DNA from 4 places in the Priestia sp. YIM B13490 genome. Region 1 is predicted to be linked to each of the others. Evidence: predicted binding sites of a transcription regulator. Region 1 holds the regulator's gene; each other region holds the start of a gene.

Region 1 (4,219 bases):
TTTTATCTCAAACTATTTTTGCAGATAAAATTATAGAAATGCAAAAGCAAGCAGAACAAATGCAGTTTATTTTTGGAGGCATGTTTTTATGAAGAATATCCCTTTAACACGAGGGTTTATTTATATTATTATGGGGGTTTTATTCACCTACCTGGCTATTCAAAATGCTCAGGAAACCGTGTGGAATTTCCCCACGATCTTATTTGCACTCGTAGCCGCGTTCGATTTCAGATTTGCGGTGCGCATTTTTATCTTGCACTATAAAATTAAAAAGTTGCAGCAGCAATATAAAAATCAAGATGATTCATCTAAATAAAAAAACCACTGTTTCAGTGGTTTTTTTACATACTAACATCTTCTCTTTCTTGCTCTGCCCTTGCCTTTAACACTTTGCGATACGAAATGCGGGAAATAATGATGCTGATTTCATACAAAATTAAGAGCGGCACTGTCACCATCATGTGCGAGAGCAATTCTGGTGGTGTAATAAGTGCGGCAATAACTAGCAGTACGAAATAGGCATACTTTCGAATTTGAGATAAAAACATAGGCGTGATAATTCCTAATCGCGTCAAAAACATGACGACAACAGGAAGCTGAAACAACAGGCCAAAAGGCAGTGTGAGCTGCATTAAAAAAGAAAAGTATTCATTAATGCCAATCACTTGGTTTACATTCAGCTCATCAGAAACGCGCGTCATAAAATCGACGACAAATGGAAACAACACAAAATAAGAAAAAGAGACACCGCCGATAAAGAGAAAAATGGAAACAGGAATATATCCAAGCGTTACCTTACGCTCTTTTTCATATAAACCAGGACTAATAAATGCCCAAAGTTGATACAGTGCAACAGGAGCTGCAAGTACACAGCCGATAATAACAGCAAACTGCATATAAATCTTAACTGGATCTGTTAGCCTAAATGCATTCATCGTTAAATTTTTTGCCTCATCAGCATGCTGTAAATAGACAATAACCTTATCCGCTATAAAAAAGCCGCCAATTGTGGCAATGACAAAGAAAAATAAAACAATTAAAATGCGCTTTCGCAGCTCTCCTATATGATCATATATTGACATTTCTTGTTCGGTCATACTATGATCACCCTTTTACTCTTTGTCATCTACTTGACGCTGTTTATCTTTTTCACGATCTTCTGAGGCACCGCTAGCGGCATGCTTAAACTCTCTAAGCGTTTGCCCGACTGATCTTCCTAGCTCCGGTAACCGTTTCGGTCCAAAAATAAGCAGTGCTACAATCGCAATAATAATCCAACTGCCTGCTCCAATCCCCATATTCCCACTCTCCTTATTAATTTAGACTTAAGGAAATCGTAACACAGTCCATCTTATTCAACAGGATAATTTTTCAAAAAGTAGACAAGCGACTGTAATTCTACAGCCAGATCAATATGATGCAGTCGAATCTCATCCGGTACGTTTAAGCGTGCAGGAGTGAAGTTTAGAATCCCTTTAATTCCGCAATTCACTAAACGATCGGTAATTTGCTGAGCCACAGTGGCAGGAACGGTTAAAATCGCCACTGAGATATCATCACTCATATAATCTTCCAATTGGTCAAGGTGATAAACCGGCACGTCGCCTACTTTTGTACCGACTTTATCTTCTATCACATCAAAAGCGCACTCAATTTTGGTGTTATTATTTTTAATAAAATTATAATTTAAAAAGGCCGTTCCCAGATTCCCTACGCCAATCAGTGCTACTTTCGTTACTTCATCTTGGTCTAACGTTTTACGGAAAAATGTAAGTAAATAATTCACATTGTAGCCGTATCCCTTTTTCCCTAATGCTCCAAAGTAAGAAAAATCCCGGCGAATAGTAGCAGAATCAACTTTCACTGCCTCACTTAACTCCGCTGACGAAACACGCTGTTTACCAGAAGCATGCAAGTTTTTTAAAAAACGATAATAAAGCGGCAATCGTTTAGCCGTTGCTTGTGGTATTTTTAATTGTTCAGTGTTCACGTTGTACCCCCTCAGTTCATGTATGTCATTACTAACATTTTCAAGTCATATTGCATTACCTTTCACAAAGCCTCAACCGCCTTGAGGTAGCGCTTCCAATTCTCTCTCTTTTCTCTTGTTTTATATATACTCCGCTTCACACCCCGACGCCTTTTGTCTATCCAGGAATACTTAAAGTCGGTAGCTAGAACGAAGCAATTAGCCCTTCAAAGGATCCGTTTGTTAGTCATGACGGATTTTCTACATCCATCATATATAAGTTCAGAGATGCACTTATCTCTTATTTTAACATAGTATCCTGTATAAAATGTGCAGGTAAAATCATTTTATTTCATGAATCAAAACATTCGCTTCATCATTTGTTCTTGTCCCTCTAAAAATTACAAACGCTTGTAGGAAGAACTTGTAGTTGAAAATATGTTAAAATACACTATGGATATACTACTAGAGGTGAAAAAATGATTATTCTACAATTGAACGGTATTACAAAATACTATGGGGCAGAACCCATTTTATCGAATATAAAGTTAGAAGTACAATCAAAAGACCGCATTGCCCTAGTGGGACGAAACGGTGCAGGTAAATCAACTTTATTAAAAATTATTGCTGAGCAGCTTTCTTATGACAGCGGAGAAATTATTAAACCTAAAGGTGTTTCCATTGATTATATGGGACAAGATACAGTTCTTGAGTCAACACTCTCCATATGGGAAGAAATGATGACAGTCTTTGCTCCGTTAAAGAAGATGGAAAAAGAATTACGTACGCTTGAAACGAAGATGGGCGATCCAGACATTTTTAATGATTCAGTTCAATACGAAAAACTAACCAAAGAGTACGATCAGCTTCAAGTAACGTTCAAAGATTTAGGCGGCTATCAATATGAAGCGGATACACGATCTATTCTTCACGGTTTCCGTTTCTCAAACTTTGACTATAGCACCCCTATTTCCTCCTTGAGCGGTGGACAAAAAACGCGCTTGGCTCTTGCAAAACTGCTTTTAACAAAGCCAGACTTGCTTATTCTGGATGAGCCTACCAACCACTTAGATATTGAAACTTTAGCATGGCTGGAACAGTTTCTGCAAGGGTATGAAGGAGCTATTTTAATTGTTTCACACGATCGTTACTTCCTTGATAAGGTCGTAAATCAAGTGTATGAAGTCACACAAAAAACAACGGTCAAGTACACGGGCAACTACTCTAAATACCTTGTACAAAAAGCAGAGCGATATGAAAAAGAGTTGCGTCAGTACGAAAAGCAGCAAGATGAAGTCGCAAAACTGAATGATTTTATTCAGCGAAACATCGCCCGCGCATCGACTACAAAACGTGCGCAAAGCAGACGTAAGCAGCTCGATCGAATGGAGTTAATAAATCGACCTAACGAAGGCGAAAAATCAGCTAGTTTTTCGTTTGAAATTGAGCGTCAAAGCGGAAATGAAGTCTTAAATCTCGAAAACGTGTCCATCGGATATGATGAAAACAAATATGTCGTCCAAGACGCAAACCTTCGGATTAAAAAAGGTGAAAGCCTTGCGTTGGTTGGCCCTAATGGAGTTGGGAAATCTACGTTATTAAAAGGTATTGTGGATAAACTAAGCTTCAAGACTGGAACCATTTCTTTTGGCTCAAACGTAATGGTTGGTTATTACGACCAAGAGCAAGCTAATTTAACGTCTAATAAAACTGTTTTAAATGAGCTTTGGGATGACTACCCATCCAAACCTGAAAAAGAAATTCGTACAGCGCTTGGAAATTTTCTGTTTTCAGGTGATGATGTACTGAAAATCGTTTCGACGCTTAGCGGTGGTGAAAAAGCACGTTTGGCTCTTGCGAAGCTTATGCTTCAAAAAGCTAATTTCTTAATTTTGGATGAACCTACTAACCATCTTGATTTAGATAGCAAACAAGTACTCGAGAATGCGTTAATTGATTACCCAGGGACTCTATTATTTGTTTCACATGACCGTTATTTTATTAATCGTATTGCAAACAAAATAGCAGAGCTATCTCCTGAAGGAGTAGAAGAATTTCTTGGAGATTATGACTATTATGTAGAAAAGAAAGCAGAAATAGAGGAAATCAAAGAATTAGAAAATATAAAAGCCAACGAAGAACGTACGGTAAAAGTAGATAAACAGTCTTATAAACAAGATAAAGAACAAAAGAAATTGATGAGGCAGCGAACGCGCCGAATTGAAGAAATTGAAACTGAAGTAAACAAAT
Region 2 (4,219 bases), on a different contig from region 1:
AACAAACGACTTAAGTAAAAAGCTAGGCGAATTTAAAAGGAAATAATAGGTTGCAAAATATGCAACCTTACTTTAAAAAGAAACTTCATATGAAAGTAGCTTGTATCAATTGATTATGGTTGTATATCGATATACCTAACACAAAAGGAAGTATAGAAAATGCTGTAGTAAGATTTGATTCACTAGAAAAATACGTACATTGGAGGGGAGGATAAGAGCAGTTAGTCGAATAGACGACGAAAATTTCTTTTGTGTTCCAAGAATTTGAAAACGTATTCAAATAAGTGCGAACTCAGTTAGAAATAGAACTTCTACTGTTACTTTTAACTAACTGCTTTTAACAACGCATGAAACAAAATCGAAACTCATTATATATTTTTTCTATTACCTTAGTTGCCGCTATCGGAGGGTTACTGTTTGGATATGATACAGCTGTAATATCTGGAGCTGAAGAATCATTAAAGGTGTATCTTATTGACAGCTTAGGGTTAGGATCTTTAGCACATGGTGTTACTGTATCAAGTGCTTTAATAGGATGTATTATTGGAGGATTGGTATCTGGTTATTTTGCGACGAAACTAGGACGCAAACAATCACTTATACTAGCAGCTATTCTTTTTATAGTCTCAGCGTTAGGCGCTTCTTATCCTGAGTTTTTATTTTTCACAAAAGGGGAACCGACACTCTCTTTGTTACTTGCTTTTAACTTCTACCGCATTATAGGTGGGATTGGTGTTGGCTTAGCATCAGCCATTTGTCCCATCTATATAGGAGAAATTGCACCGGCAGATATTCGCGGCAGATTGGTATCGTTCAATCAATTTATGATTATTTTTGGAATGTTAGTCGTTTACTTCGTGAATTGGGGTATTGCAAATGGGGAAACCTTAGAATGGATTAATGATGTAGGTTGGAGATACATGTTTGCTTCAGGAGCCATTCCAGCTTTACTCTTTGCAGCACTCTTGTTTTTAGTTCCTGAAACGCCTCGCTACTTAGCTATACAGAATCAAGATCAAAAAGCTTTAGCCATACTAACTAAAATTAATGGATCTTCAGAAGCGAAATCAATTTTAGAAGATATTAAACAAACAATTTCTACCAATGTTTCGTCTGAAAAATTATTGGCATATGGAAAATTAGTTATCGTTGTAGGTATACTGCTTTCTGTATTTCAACAGTTTGTAGGAATCAATGTAGCTCTATATTATGCTCCGCGTATTTTTGAAAGCATGGGAGCAGCTAAAGGTTCTTCTATGCTGCAAACTATTATTATGGGATTAGTAAACGTTATTTTTACAGTAATTGCAATTTTGACGGTTGATCGTTTGGGAAGAAAACCTTTATTAATAACAGGGTCTATCGGAATGGCCATTGGAATGTTCGGTGTAGCAAGCATGGCTTTTTCAAACATCATTGGTATAGGGACGCTTGTATTTATCATTATTTATACAGCTTCCTTTATGATGTCATGGGGACCAATTTGTTGGGTGCTCATTTCAGAGATTTTTCCTAATAAAATTAGAGGTCGTGCTGTAGCTATTGCCGTAGCTGCTCAGTGGGCGGCTAACTATTTTATTTCCTCTACATATCCCGTGATGATGGAATATAGCGGAGGATTAACATATGGTTTTTACGGTTTAATGAGTATACTTTCTGCTTTGTTTGTCTGGAAATTTGTTCCTGAAACAAAAGGTAAAACTCTCGAACAAATGGAAAATATGTGGAGAAAAAAACTAGGGCTTCAAAGAGTAAGAAGGCCATATAACCATTGAGCTTTTACTTAGAGAATAGATGAATATAAAAATTTCAAAAACACCTAAACTATCTTTAGGTGTTTTTAATATGTAAGCTTTATGAAGAAAGTGGATAGCTTTTTTAAAAAATATTGCTATAGTGATAAGTCTCTTTGAAAATAGAAATATAGTTTTCTTTATGAGGAGTGTTTCATCGTAAATATAAATAACGGTGCAATGAATTTACAAAAAATCTGGGGGTATCCGCTATATACGGAATATCCTAAAGAATTAAAGTATGATCATGCTTCCTGGGTTCCCGCGTATCAGAATCGGAAAATGATTGATTGGATGTTTCAGCAGGTCAAACAAGCAAATCAGTAAGTGTTAAAGCTCAATACTTCATCTAGTACTTATAAAAAACTCTTTCAGTTAATAAAAACTGGAAGAGTTTTTTTCTTTTATTAGGATAGTCACAAGGCACCTTTTATTCCCCACAATTACCCAAATATGTGACGAATTTATGGTAAAGCCATTTAAACTAGATAAAAAGCGCTTCAAGTGTGATGAATATCACACCTTTTAATGATACAACATGATAATTTTTTAGGAGTAAGCAATATGTCATGACAAACTTCAATATGTTAGGAGGTTATTAGCCTTTTGATCTGTTGAGATGCATCTCTAATATGCACGTTTATATACTATTATTATGTACAGAGATTTAGAAGAAGGGAGCCTGAGCTTAGGTGAGAAAGCAAAAATCAATGCATATTGGCAAGTTAATCATTCTCTCCGTATTCATCACAATTTTTTTAGCAGGCTGTGATAGTCGTTATTTGATTTTAAATCCGCAGGGGGCGGTGGCTCAAAAAGAATACCAGTTAATTATTTTTTCCATAATTTTATGCACAATTGTTGTTATTCCTGTTTTAGGTCTGCTTGTGTATATCGTTTTACGCTACCGTGATAAGCCTGGAAACAAGGCTTCGTATAGGCCAGACTGGGACGATAGTAAGCGTCTTGAATTTATTTGGTGGGGCATCCCCATTATTATTATTGGTATTTTAGGTTTCGCTACGGCCAAGACGACGTATGACTTAGTAGATCCGCCGAAAAAAGATGTAAAGCCGCTAACAATTGAAGTAACATCCCTTGACTGGAAATGGTTATTTCAATATCCGGATCAAAATATTGCGACAGTGAACTATGTCAACATTCCAAAAGATGTGCCCGTTCAATTCGTGCTAACGTCAGATGCACCTATGAATTCTTTTTGGGTACCGGAGCTGGGAGGACAATTATATACCATGCCGGGAATGGCAATGGGGCTTTGGCTGCAAGCTGATCACAAGGGAGAATATTTTGGTTCGGGTGCTAATTTTACGGGTGAAGGGTTCGCTCATATGAACTTTAAAGTTAAATCTACATCGACAAAAGAATTTAATCAATGGGTAAAGCAAGTGAAAGAAACATCACCAGCTTTAACAAAAGCTGATTATAGCAATCTTGCCCAACAAGGTCTTTCTCTAGAAAAATCGTATTCTACCATTCCTAAAGGCTTATTCCAAGAAATTGTCATTAAAAACGGTGGTCAATATTATAGTCAGCATCACCATATGAAAAATGAAGACATGAAGACTATGAATGTGGCTTCTGAAGAACAAGTACATGCACAGCATGAGCACCAGGAAGGAGGAAAATAAGTTGTTAGAAAAATTAAAAGATTTTTCATCTCATTTTTTTGTGACAGGAGAACCGATGATTTACGGAGCAGATGTCGCCATTTTATTAACATTAGCCGGTATTATTTTTGTTCTTACGTATCTTAAAAAATGGAAGTGGCTATGGCGTGAGTGGCTCACAACGGTGGATCATAAAAAAATTGGTATTATGTATATGCTTTCTTCATTATTAATGCTGTTTCGAGGCGGAGTAGATGCATTATTAATGCGTATGCAACTAGCATTCCCTCAGTGGCATTTTCTAGATTCTAATCATTACAACGAAATTTTTACTACGCACGGAACCATTATGATTCTATTTATGGCAATGCCGCTTATGTTTGCGTTCTTTAACATTGTTGTACCTCTTCAAATTGGAGCAAGGGATGTCGCCTATCCTTTTTTAAACGCGGTAAGCTTTTGGCTATTTTTCTTTGGCGCCATGCTTTTCAATTTGTCGTTTGTAATCGGCGGCTCGCCAGATGCAGGATGGTTGAGTTATCCTCCGCTTTCTGGCATGCAGTTCAGTCCTGGACCAGGTCAAGATTTTTATATTTGGGGCATTCAAATATCAGGTATTGGCAGCTTGGCTTCTGGAATTAATTTTATTATGACTATTTTAAAAATGCGTGCACCGGGCATGAAACTTATGCATATGCCCCTATTCACGTGGTCCGTTCTAGCAAGCTGTATTATTATCATTTTCGCGTTTCCTGTATTAACCGTAACGCTTGCTTTATTGTTTATTGACCGCTTCTT
Region 3 (4,219 bases), on a different contig from region 1:
CACCGATTGCTGAAATTAGCCAAACTTCATTTGCATCCCAAAAAGGACCGATTGTATTAATAAACGCTCGTCGCTCTAAGTCGTTTCTTCCTAAAAAACGAGACACCATTCCAATCCCAAAATCAAAGCCTTCTAAAAAGATAAAACCAACAAACAGAATGGATACTAGTAAATACCAGAATTCATTAAGAGAAAACATTGTATCCCTCCTTGGTAAACGGATCAGTTGATACTACTTTTGTATGTGCTTCGTGATCGTGATCTGGACCTTTTTTAATTTCTTTAACGAACAAGAACACCATAATCACAGCTAAAATTAAATAAAAGAATGAAAACGAGATAATAGAAAACAGCAATTCACCTGCTGTTACACCAGGAGACACGGCATCTTCCGTTTTCATATAGCCAAATACAACCCAAGGCTGACGGCCAATCTCTGTCATAATCCAACCTGCTGAGCTTCCAAGGAACGGAAAGGCAATGGCAATCGTCATAATACGCAAAAATAGTTTGCTTTCTTGAAGTTTTTTACGAGAAAGCAAGTACGTGCCCCAAATGCCTAATGCACATAATACGCCACCTAGACCAGCCATAATGCGGAAACTCCAAAATGTTGTCCGAACGGGTGGAATATAATTTCCTGCTCCATATTTCGCCGTGTACTGCTCCTGCAGCTCGTTCATCCCAGGAACGGAACCTGAAAATTTCCCGTATGATAAGAAGCTTAATAAATAAGGTATTTTGATTTCCCCCGTATTTTTCTTTTCATCGGGGTGAATATTTGCTGTCACCGTCCAAGCGCCTGGACTTCCGCTGTTTTCCCATAATCCTTCACTTGCGGCCATTTTCATCGGCTGTGTTTTAACTAAGTATCCAGCCTGTTCATGACCAGATAACGCAATTCCCACACCTGAAACTAACCCTACAATAATGGCAACTTGAAATGATTTTTTGGCAAAAGCCAAATGTTTTTTCTTCAAGAGCATAATGGCACTAACACCCGTGATAAAAAAGGCGCCTGTTGCAAACGAACCTAAAATGGTATGAGGGAATTCAACCCACAGCTGACCGTTTGTTAACAATTTAAAGAAGTCATTCATTTCTAAACGGCCATTATTCAGCTCCATTCCAACCGGATGCTGCATAAAAGAATTAGCCGTTAAAATGAAGAACGCCGAAAAAATAGTACCTAGACTAACAAGCCAAATACATAGACAGTGCAGCCATTTAGGCAAACGATCCCACCCGAAAATCCACAGTCCAAGGAAAGTGGACTCCATAAAAAACGCGAGTAGTGCTTCAATAGCAAGCGGCGCACCGAATACATCTCCTACAAACCTTGAGTACTCTGACCAGTTCATGCCAAACTGAAATTCTTGTAAAATACCTGTTACGACTCCGACAGCAAAGTTAATCAGGAATAAGTGCCCCCAAAACTTTGCCATCTTTTTATACTTTTCATCTTTTTTTACTACGTACATCGTTTCCATGATCGCTACTAAAAAGACAAGACCGATAGATAGCGGTACAAAGATAAAATGAAACAGCGTCGTTGATGCAAATTGAATACGTGATAGTATAACTGTATCCATCTTCTTTCTCCTTTCATATATAAGAACATTCATCATTTCCATAGATACTTTGCTCATTTCTGAGCATCTTTTACTTACATTGTGAAACATTGAGCATAATAATTCGAGAGATATGCTCAATGTTTCACATACATATGTAATATCTCTCTTTCTATTTACATAGTATAGTCTATTTTTTTAGCTGTGCACGTACATTTTTTGAACGTTTTTAGACTAAAACGTGACTTTCTTGTGACAAAAAAGTGAAGGATCTCTTTATTTTTTTCATAAAAAAAGCACGCTCTGATTTGAGCTTGCTTCTCTATGGTCGATATTTTGCTTTGGCATTTAATTTAGACTGACGAATGATTTGATTGATGACTTCAGAAAACACAATACCAATGGCAATTGAACCTGAAATCATAAAGGCTTTTGCTGCAAGACTAATCGCTTCATTATAGTTATTTTCTACAAAGTTACGCATGGCATCGTATGCTGTTCCTCCCGGAACCAGCGGAATAATACCTGCTACGGTGAAAATAATGATCGGCGTTCGATAAATTTTTGCGTAAATTTGACTAATAATAGCAATAAAGAAGGCCGATGCAACTGTGCTTGGAATTTCATCTACGCCATAGAACGTTAGCAAATAGTAAATGAGCCAGCCAATCATTCCGACAAAGCCACTTTTTAATAATGATTCACGTGGAACATTAAAAATGATCCCAAATGCTGCTGAAGCAATAAAACTTGTAATTATCTGCTCTACGATATGCATATGATGCCTCCCTTCTATAGAAGTGTAAATACAATGGCAATACCTGCACCGATAGCGAATGCCGTCAGAAACGCTTCTGCTCCTTTTGATAATCCAGACAGTAAATGTCCCGCCATTAAATCTCGCACTGCATTGGTAATGGATAAGCCAGGAACGAGTGGCATAACGGATCCAATAATAATTTTATCGATTTGCGTGCCTAGTCCTGAAGCGACTAAAAGAGCTGATAAAAGTCCAATAACTAACGAAGCGGTAAACTCAGCAAAAAAGCGAATCGGAATAAGACGGTGGAAATACACCACGGTTAAAAATCCGAGACCTCCTGAAAACATAGCTGGAATAAAGTCCGTCCATAAACCTTGAAACATGATTAAAAAGCATCCGCTAGAAATGGATGCAGCTGCAAGTTGAACCCATAGTGGAAAAGCTACGTTTGTTGCTTCAATTTCTTGTAGCATTTCATACGCTTCCTCCAAGGAGATGTTTCCTTGACTGATTGTTCTTGAGACGCTATTTACCATGGTTACTTTTTTTAAATCTGTCGTTCGTTCGGAAATACGAATTAACTTCGTTTTCGTCGGTTCTTTCGTTTCAAGTGAAAACATAATCCCTGTTGGCGTCACATAGCTGTGGGATTTTTTTATACCGTAAGACGCTGCAATCCGCATCATTGTGTCTTCTACTCGATACGTTTCTGCTCCGCTTTCTAACATAATTTTACCTGCTAGTAAGCTAACGTCCATAATTTCATATTTATCTAATTTTTGTTGTGTCATCAAATCGCTCCAAACATATTAAAGCTTGGTTTTTTTCCCCCACAGCATACAGTGTATAAGAAAGAGGGAAGTGGACGCAATGGTTAATGCAAAAAAGTGTGGACTTTTTGTCTCACACTTTCAGGAATAGTATATACATTCCTTATCAATTCATACGTTTTGTGGTCTCGCGCTCTACTAATAAAGGTGCCATTTTATACTGTATCTGATCTATTTCTTGCTGATCCTGAATTTGTTGAAGTAAGAGGTTTACTGCTTTTTCAGCCATTTTTTCCATCGGTTGACGGATAGTTGTTAGTGGAGGATGCGCTTCACTAGCTTCTGTAATATCATCAAACCCTATAACAGATAAATCTGCTGGAACGTGAAGCCCGTTTTGCCACGCACAGTGTATCACTTTCAGAGCAATGTAATCCGTAGCACAAATAAGCGCAGTTGGAGGCTCTGGATGATGAGCTAGCTCATTTATAAACTGATATAGTTCATCTGAGTTATTCATATCTTCTTTCACAAACTTTGCGTTTGCTGACGGTACATACTGATAAAAAAGGGACAGACGGTGCTCGACTCCGCTTACAGCTTTTCCAACGAACCCTATATTCTTATGACCAAGGCCCGTTAAGTGAGCAACAGCTAATTGCATTCCCACCGCATCATCTACATGTACAATCGGCCAAAGTGCAGAAGAGGCGTCTCCTGTAAGAGAAACGTAAGGCGTTTGATATTGTTTTAATACATCTACAAACGGATGCTGAGCAGCTACATAGTCTAATAAAATGACCCCATCAAACCAATGGTTCATCATAGCATTTAATTGACGCTCAGCCGTTGTTTCTTCGTAATCCGTGTGTCCAATAAGAACGTCCATCCCTCGACTTTGGACTTGTTGCTGTACCTTTTTTAATAGTTCAATTAGAAACGGATCTTTTAAATCTCTAATTAATATCCCGATAATCCCTGTTTTTTGGGCCCGAAGAGCTGCCGCAAATGGATTCGTCTGATACCCCAAATGAGCTGCTGCTTTTAGCACTTTTTGTTTAGTTGTTTCACTAATTTTAATTTTACCTTCTTTATTATTGAAGATTCTTGATACC
Region 4 (4,219 bases), on a different contig from region 1:
CGGGTGTTGATTATTCTCATCCCGATTTAAAACAAACCTACAGGGGAGGGTATGATGTAATAGATAAAGATTATGAGCCGATGGAAACCACTCGGGAGCAAGGAGAGCCTACTCTGCATGGCACTCATGTAGCCGGTATTATTGCAGCAAATGGAAATATTAAAGGTGTAGCACCTCAGGCGGAGATCTACGCATACCGAGCTCTTGGACCTGGTGGAGCTGGAACGTCTGAAAGTGTTATTCTAGCTATCGAAAAAGCAATTCAAGATGATGTAGATATTATTAATTTATCATTAGGAAATGATGTGAATGGCCCTGATTTACCAACAAGCTTAGCGTTAGATCGAGCTGTTGAAAAAGGAATTGTAACGGTTACATCCAGCGGCAATTCAGGTCCAGGTTTATGGACCGTGGGCTCTCCAGGTACAGCGGGAAAAGCTATTTCGGTTGGCGCTTCTGTTTCCCCGACAACAGTTCAATTTCTAACAATTGGATTTAACAAAGAAAAAATTATGATGGCGCCAGTAGAAGGGTCTCGTCCATGGACGTTTAATCAAACGCTGCGTGTAATAAATGAAGAATACTTCAAAGAAGAGCAAAAGCATGCGTTGGGTAACGTCATTTTGCTAAAAGCAGAAGGAAATGTGGTTGAAAAAAAGATTAAACAAGCTGAACAGGCAGGAGCAAAAGCCGTTATTTTATATAGTCCGACTGAAAAAAGCATAATCGGTAAACTACAAGAATCAGTAAATATTCCAGTGATATGGGTAAGTAAAAAAAACGGTGATACCATTAATCAATACATTCAGTCTCAACAACCATACTTACGCACTGGCAAGCAAGTGGTGCAAGACTTGCTCACATCTTTCAGTTCAAGAGGACCTGTAACGACTACTTGGGGAATCAAGCCGGACGTCGTCGCACCTGGTTACTTCATTAATAGTACAGTTCCTGGGGGATATGAACGCATGCATGGAACAAGTATGGCTGCGCCCCATGTAGCTGGAGCGTGCGCTCTTATTTTACAAGCTCACCCGAACTGGTCTCCTGAACAAGTCAAAGCTTCATTGATGAACACAAGTAAAGTAATGCAGCAGCTAAATGGTCAAACGTATCGCGTATATGAACAAGGAGCCGGGAGAATTCAAATAGCAAAAGCTGTCACAGCAGACTCTTTATTTTATCCATCTTCTTTATCTTTCGGTATTTTTACGCGCCCATCAAAGAAAGTCTTATCATTTAAAATTGATAACCAGTCTGATAAAGCAAAAACGTATCGCTTGAACGTTCCGAAAAGGGATGAAGGAGTGAATTGGGATGTTCCATTACCCGTCACGGTGCAGCCCCATCAGACAAAAGAAATAGCTGTCACTTTATCGGTGCAGCCCCGTTTTAAAAATAAAGGTATATATGACGGATATTTGGAAATAAATGATTCACGTGAAACATTTTCGCTTCCTTATATGTACATGGTTAGCATTCCAGATTATCCCCGTGTCATGGGATTGCAAGTAGCAGCGGAAAAAGAGAAAAATACGTATAGCTATGAACTGTTTTTGCCTGAAGGAGCAGATGAGTTAGGCGTTGCTCTTTTTGATAAGCAGTCTTTACAGTTTATATCGTATTTAGATGTTGACGTTGATGTAGAAAGAGGCATGAGAAAACGGAAAATAACGATCGATGAATCGCTTGTACCGGGAGCGTACCAAATATTTGCATTTGTGAAAAAGCATAGACAAGAGCATGTTGTAAACAGTACAATAACGATTGAATGAACCTCTTTAAATGTTTTCATTTGAAGAGGTTTTATGTGTGGCAGAAATGTGAACAATAAGAAGAGATTGTGAAGTTTTTAGCTTAAACACATTGACATTAAATATACGCTATTGTATGCTTACAGGGAATATAAATGATAAGGTTTTCAACCTGTGAAAACCGTTGATATTTCTGCGTATTTTATTAGCTGTTTTTACCTTTTTTAGCAATTTTTTTTGCCTTTCTATCATATATTGAGCTATAAAAACGATAGAGAATTCGGAAAAAAGAAAATTTTGCAAAAGGGGTATGAGCTTATGAAAGATCGCAACCGTCATCCTTTGCAAGCGATGGCATTAGTGTCAATCATTCTATCACAGTTAGCAGGTTCAGTCTTAATTGGCTTATTCTCTGGAAGATGGGCTGATCAATGGCTTGACACCGAACCACTTTTTTTGATTTTAGGCCTTCTTTCAGGGCTAGCAGCAGGTGTTTTTATGATGCTGCGGACAGTCCACCATTTTTTTTCAGGAGATTAATAATTCATGCAGGATTTGCAGCACGTTTTTCCAAGACTTCGTTCATACATATTGTATTTGTTAGCATTATACGTTCTCGGCTGGGGATTTACAAGTTATAAGGCTGTTTTTGCAGGTTTAATTTTAGGAACCGCCCTGAGTTTGTATAATTTGTGGAACTTAGTAAGAAAGTTTGAGCAGTTTGGACAGGCGTTGGATGAGGGGAAAAAGCCCCGTTCAATTGGGACTGTTGTAAGATTTGCAACAGCTGCTCTCGCAGTTGTGATTACCATCTCTTATCCAAAAACCTTTCATATTATTAGTGTAGTTGTGGGATTAATGACGTATTACGTTGTCATTATCATAGATTTAGTTGTTCAAAATATGCGTAGAAGATAGAAAGAGAGGTGAACACAGTTGGGTCATGAATCACCAACTATAGAGTTTCTAGGCCTTACTTTTAGTCAAAGTAACTTGCTTATGGTTACCGTAGCTTCTGTTATTGTATTCTTAATTGCAGTTTTATGTACTCGTACTCTTGCTATGAAGCCAAGCGGTGCACAAAACTTTATTGAATGGGTCTTAGATTTTGTTAAAGGACTCGTTAATAGCAATATGGATTGGAAAACAGGTGGCCGCTTTTTGACGCTAGGTGTAACTTTACTTATGTACATTTTTGTGTCAAATATGTTGGGTCTTCCATTTGCCATCGTGATTGACCATAACTTATGGTGGAAATCGCCAACCGCTGATCCAGCAATTACGCTGACGTTAGCCGTTATGGTAGTTGTACTATCACATTACTATGGTATTAAAATGCGAGGGTTCTCTGCATACACGAAAGATTACTTCAAGCCAATGGCATTTTTATTCCCGCTTAAGATTATCGAGGAGTTTGCCAATACGTTAACGCTTGGCCTTCGTCTTTACGGTAATATTTATGCTGGGGAAATTTTGTTAAGCTTGCTAGCTGGTTTAGCAACAACAGGCTTCCTAGGTACAATTGGAGCTGCTATTCCAATGCTTTTATGGCAAGGATTTAGTATTTTTGTAGGCGCAATTCAGGCCTTCATTTTCACAATGTTAACGATGGTTTATTTATCTCACAAAGTGAGTAGCGACCATTAATTTATAAAGCTTTGTTCAAGTAATACCCAATTTGGACAAAACAAAACTTAGTTAAACAAAATCATATATATTAAGGGAGGACTTTATAAAATGGGTTTAATAGCATCTGCAATTGCGATTGGTTTAGCGGCACTAGGTGCTGGTATTGGTAACGGTCTTATCGTTTCTAAGACGATTGAAGGCACAGCTCGCCAACCAGAAGCACGTGGTACATTAACTTCAATGATGTTCGTTGGGGTTGCCTTAGTTGAGGCGCTTCCAATTATCGCCGTAGTTATTGCATTCATGGTACAAGGTAAATAATAATGTGTTACATGTGGCGAAGATCATTCAAAAGAACCTTCGCCATTACTTTATGTCTTTAATAAGTAAATTATATATGTGGAGTCTCTGAAGGGAGTGAACATGGCCGTGTCGAACATGTTTGTGTTAGGAGCAGCAGGCATTAATGGTGGAGATATTCTTTTCCAATTAGTGATGTTCCTTATCCTACTTGCGTTACTTCAAAAATTCGCGTTTGGTCCTGTAATGGGAATCATGAAAAAACGTGAAGAGCATATTGCCGGTGAGATTGATGAAGCAGAAAAGCAAAATGAGGAAGCGAAGAAGCTTGTTGAAGAGCAGCGTGAAATCTTAAAGCAATCTCGTCAAGAAGTGCAAGTAATGATGGAAAACGCTAGAAAGTCTGCAGAAGATAAAAAAGAAGAAATCATTGCGGCAGCACGCGAAGAGTCTGAGCGTCTAAAAGCTGCAGCAAAACAAGAAATCGAACAGCAAAAAGATCAAGCAGTTGCTGCGTTACGTGAGCAAGTTGCTTC

What was found. The regulator Rex, encoded in region 1, represses fermentation and respiration genes when NADH is low (regulators of the CRP and FNR family bind a similar motif). The targets are predictions, from matches to a motif close to TTGTGAAATATTTCACAA.
Region 2: the regulator Rex is predicted to act here: its motif matches at 2,298-2,315, upstream of ACFX4R_RS10235 (cytochrome c oxidase subunit II).
Region 3: the regulator Rex is predicted to act here: its motif matches at 1,672-1,689, upstream of ACFX4R_RS18455 (cytochrome ubiquinol oxidase subunit I).
Region 4: the regulator Rex is predicted to act here: its motif matches at 1,842-1,859, upstream of ACFX4R_RS18830 (AtpZ/AtpI family protein).

What each region holds. Positions count from the first base shown of each region.
Region 1 is NZ_JBHZOT010000028.1:11,310-15,528, forward strand. It holds gene ACFX4R_RS28790 (CPBP family intramembrane glutamic endopeptidase) at 1-92, shown strand, start outside; gene ACFX4R_RS28795 (YdiK family protein) at 89-316, shown strand; gene tatC (twin-arginine translocase subunit TatC) at 342-1,097, opposite strand; gene tatA (twin-arginine translocase TatA/TatE family subunit) at 1,113-1,298, opposite strand; gene ACFX4R_RS28810 (redox-sensing transcriptional repressor Rex) at 1,352-1,990, opposite strand; gene ACFX4R_RS28815 (ABC-F family ATP-binding cassette domain-containing protein) at 2,449-4,219, shown strand, end outside.
Region 2 is NZ_JBHZOT010000003.1:60,131-64,349, forward strand. It holds gene xylB (xylulokinase) at 1-46, shown strand, start outside; gene xylE (D-xylose transporter XylE) at 348-1,775, shown strand; gene ACFX4R_RS10230 (hypothetical protein) at 1,974-2,120, shown strand; gene ACFX4R_RS10235 (cytochrome c oxidase subunit II) at 2,504-3,442, shown strand; gene qoxB (cytochrome aa3 quinol oxidase subunit I) at 3,417-4,219, shown strand, end outside.
Region 3 is NZ_JBHZOT010000006.1:59,926-64,144, reverse strand. It holds gene cydB (cytochrome d ubiquinol oxidase subunit II) at 1-199, opposite strand, end outside; gene ACFX4R_RS18455 (cytochrome ubiquinol oxidase subunit I) at 186-1,592, opposite strand; gene ACFX4R_RS18450 (threonine/serine exporter family protein) at 1,894-2,349, opposite strand; gene ACFX4R_RS18445 (threonine/serine exporter family protein) at 2,364-3,125, opposite strand; gene ACFX4R_RS18440 (LacI family DNA-binding transcriptional regulator) at 3,271-4,219, opposite strand, start outside.
Region 4 is NZ_JBHZOT010000006.1:142,520-146,738, forward strand. It holds gene ACFX4R_RS18825 (S8 family serine peptidase) at 1-1,775, shown strand, start outside; gene ACFX4R_RS18830 (AtpZ/AtpI family protein) at 2,073-2,294, shown strand; gene ACFX4R_RS18835 (ATP synthase subunit I) at 2,301-2,672, shown strand; gene atpB (F0F1 ATP synthase subunit A) at 2,691-3,401, shown strand; gene atpE (F0F1 ATP synthase subunit C) at 3,492-3,704, shown strand; gene ACFX4R_RS18850 (F0F1 ATP synthase subunit B) at 3,807-4,219, shown strand, end outside.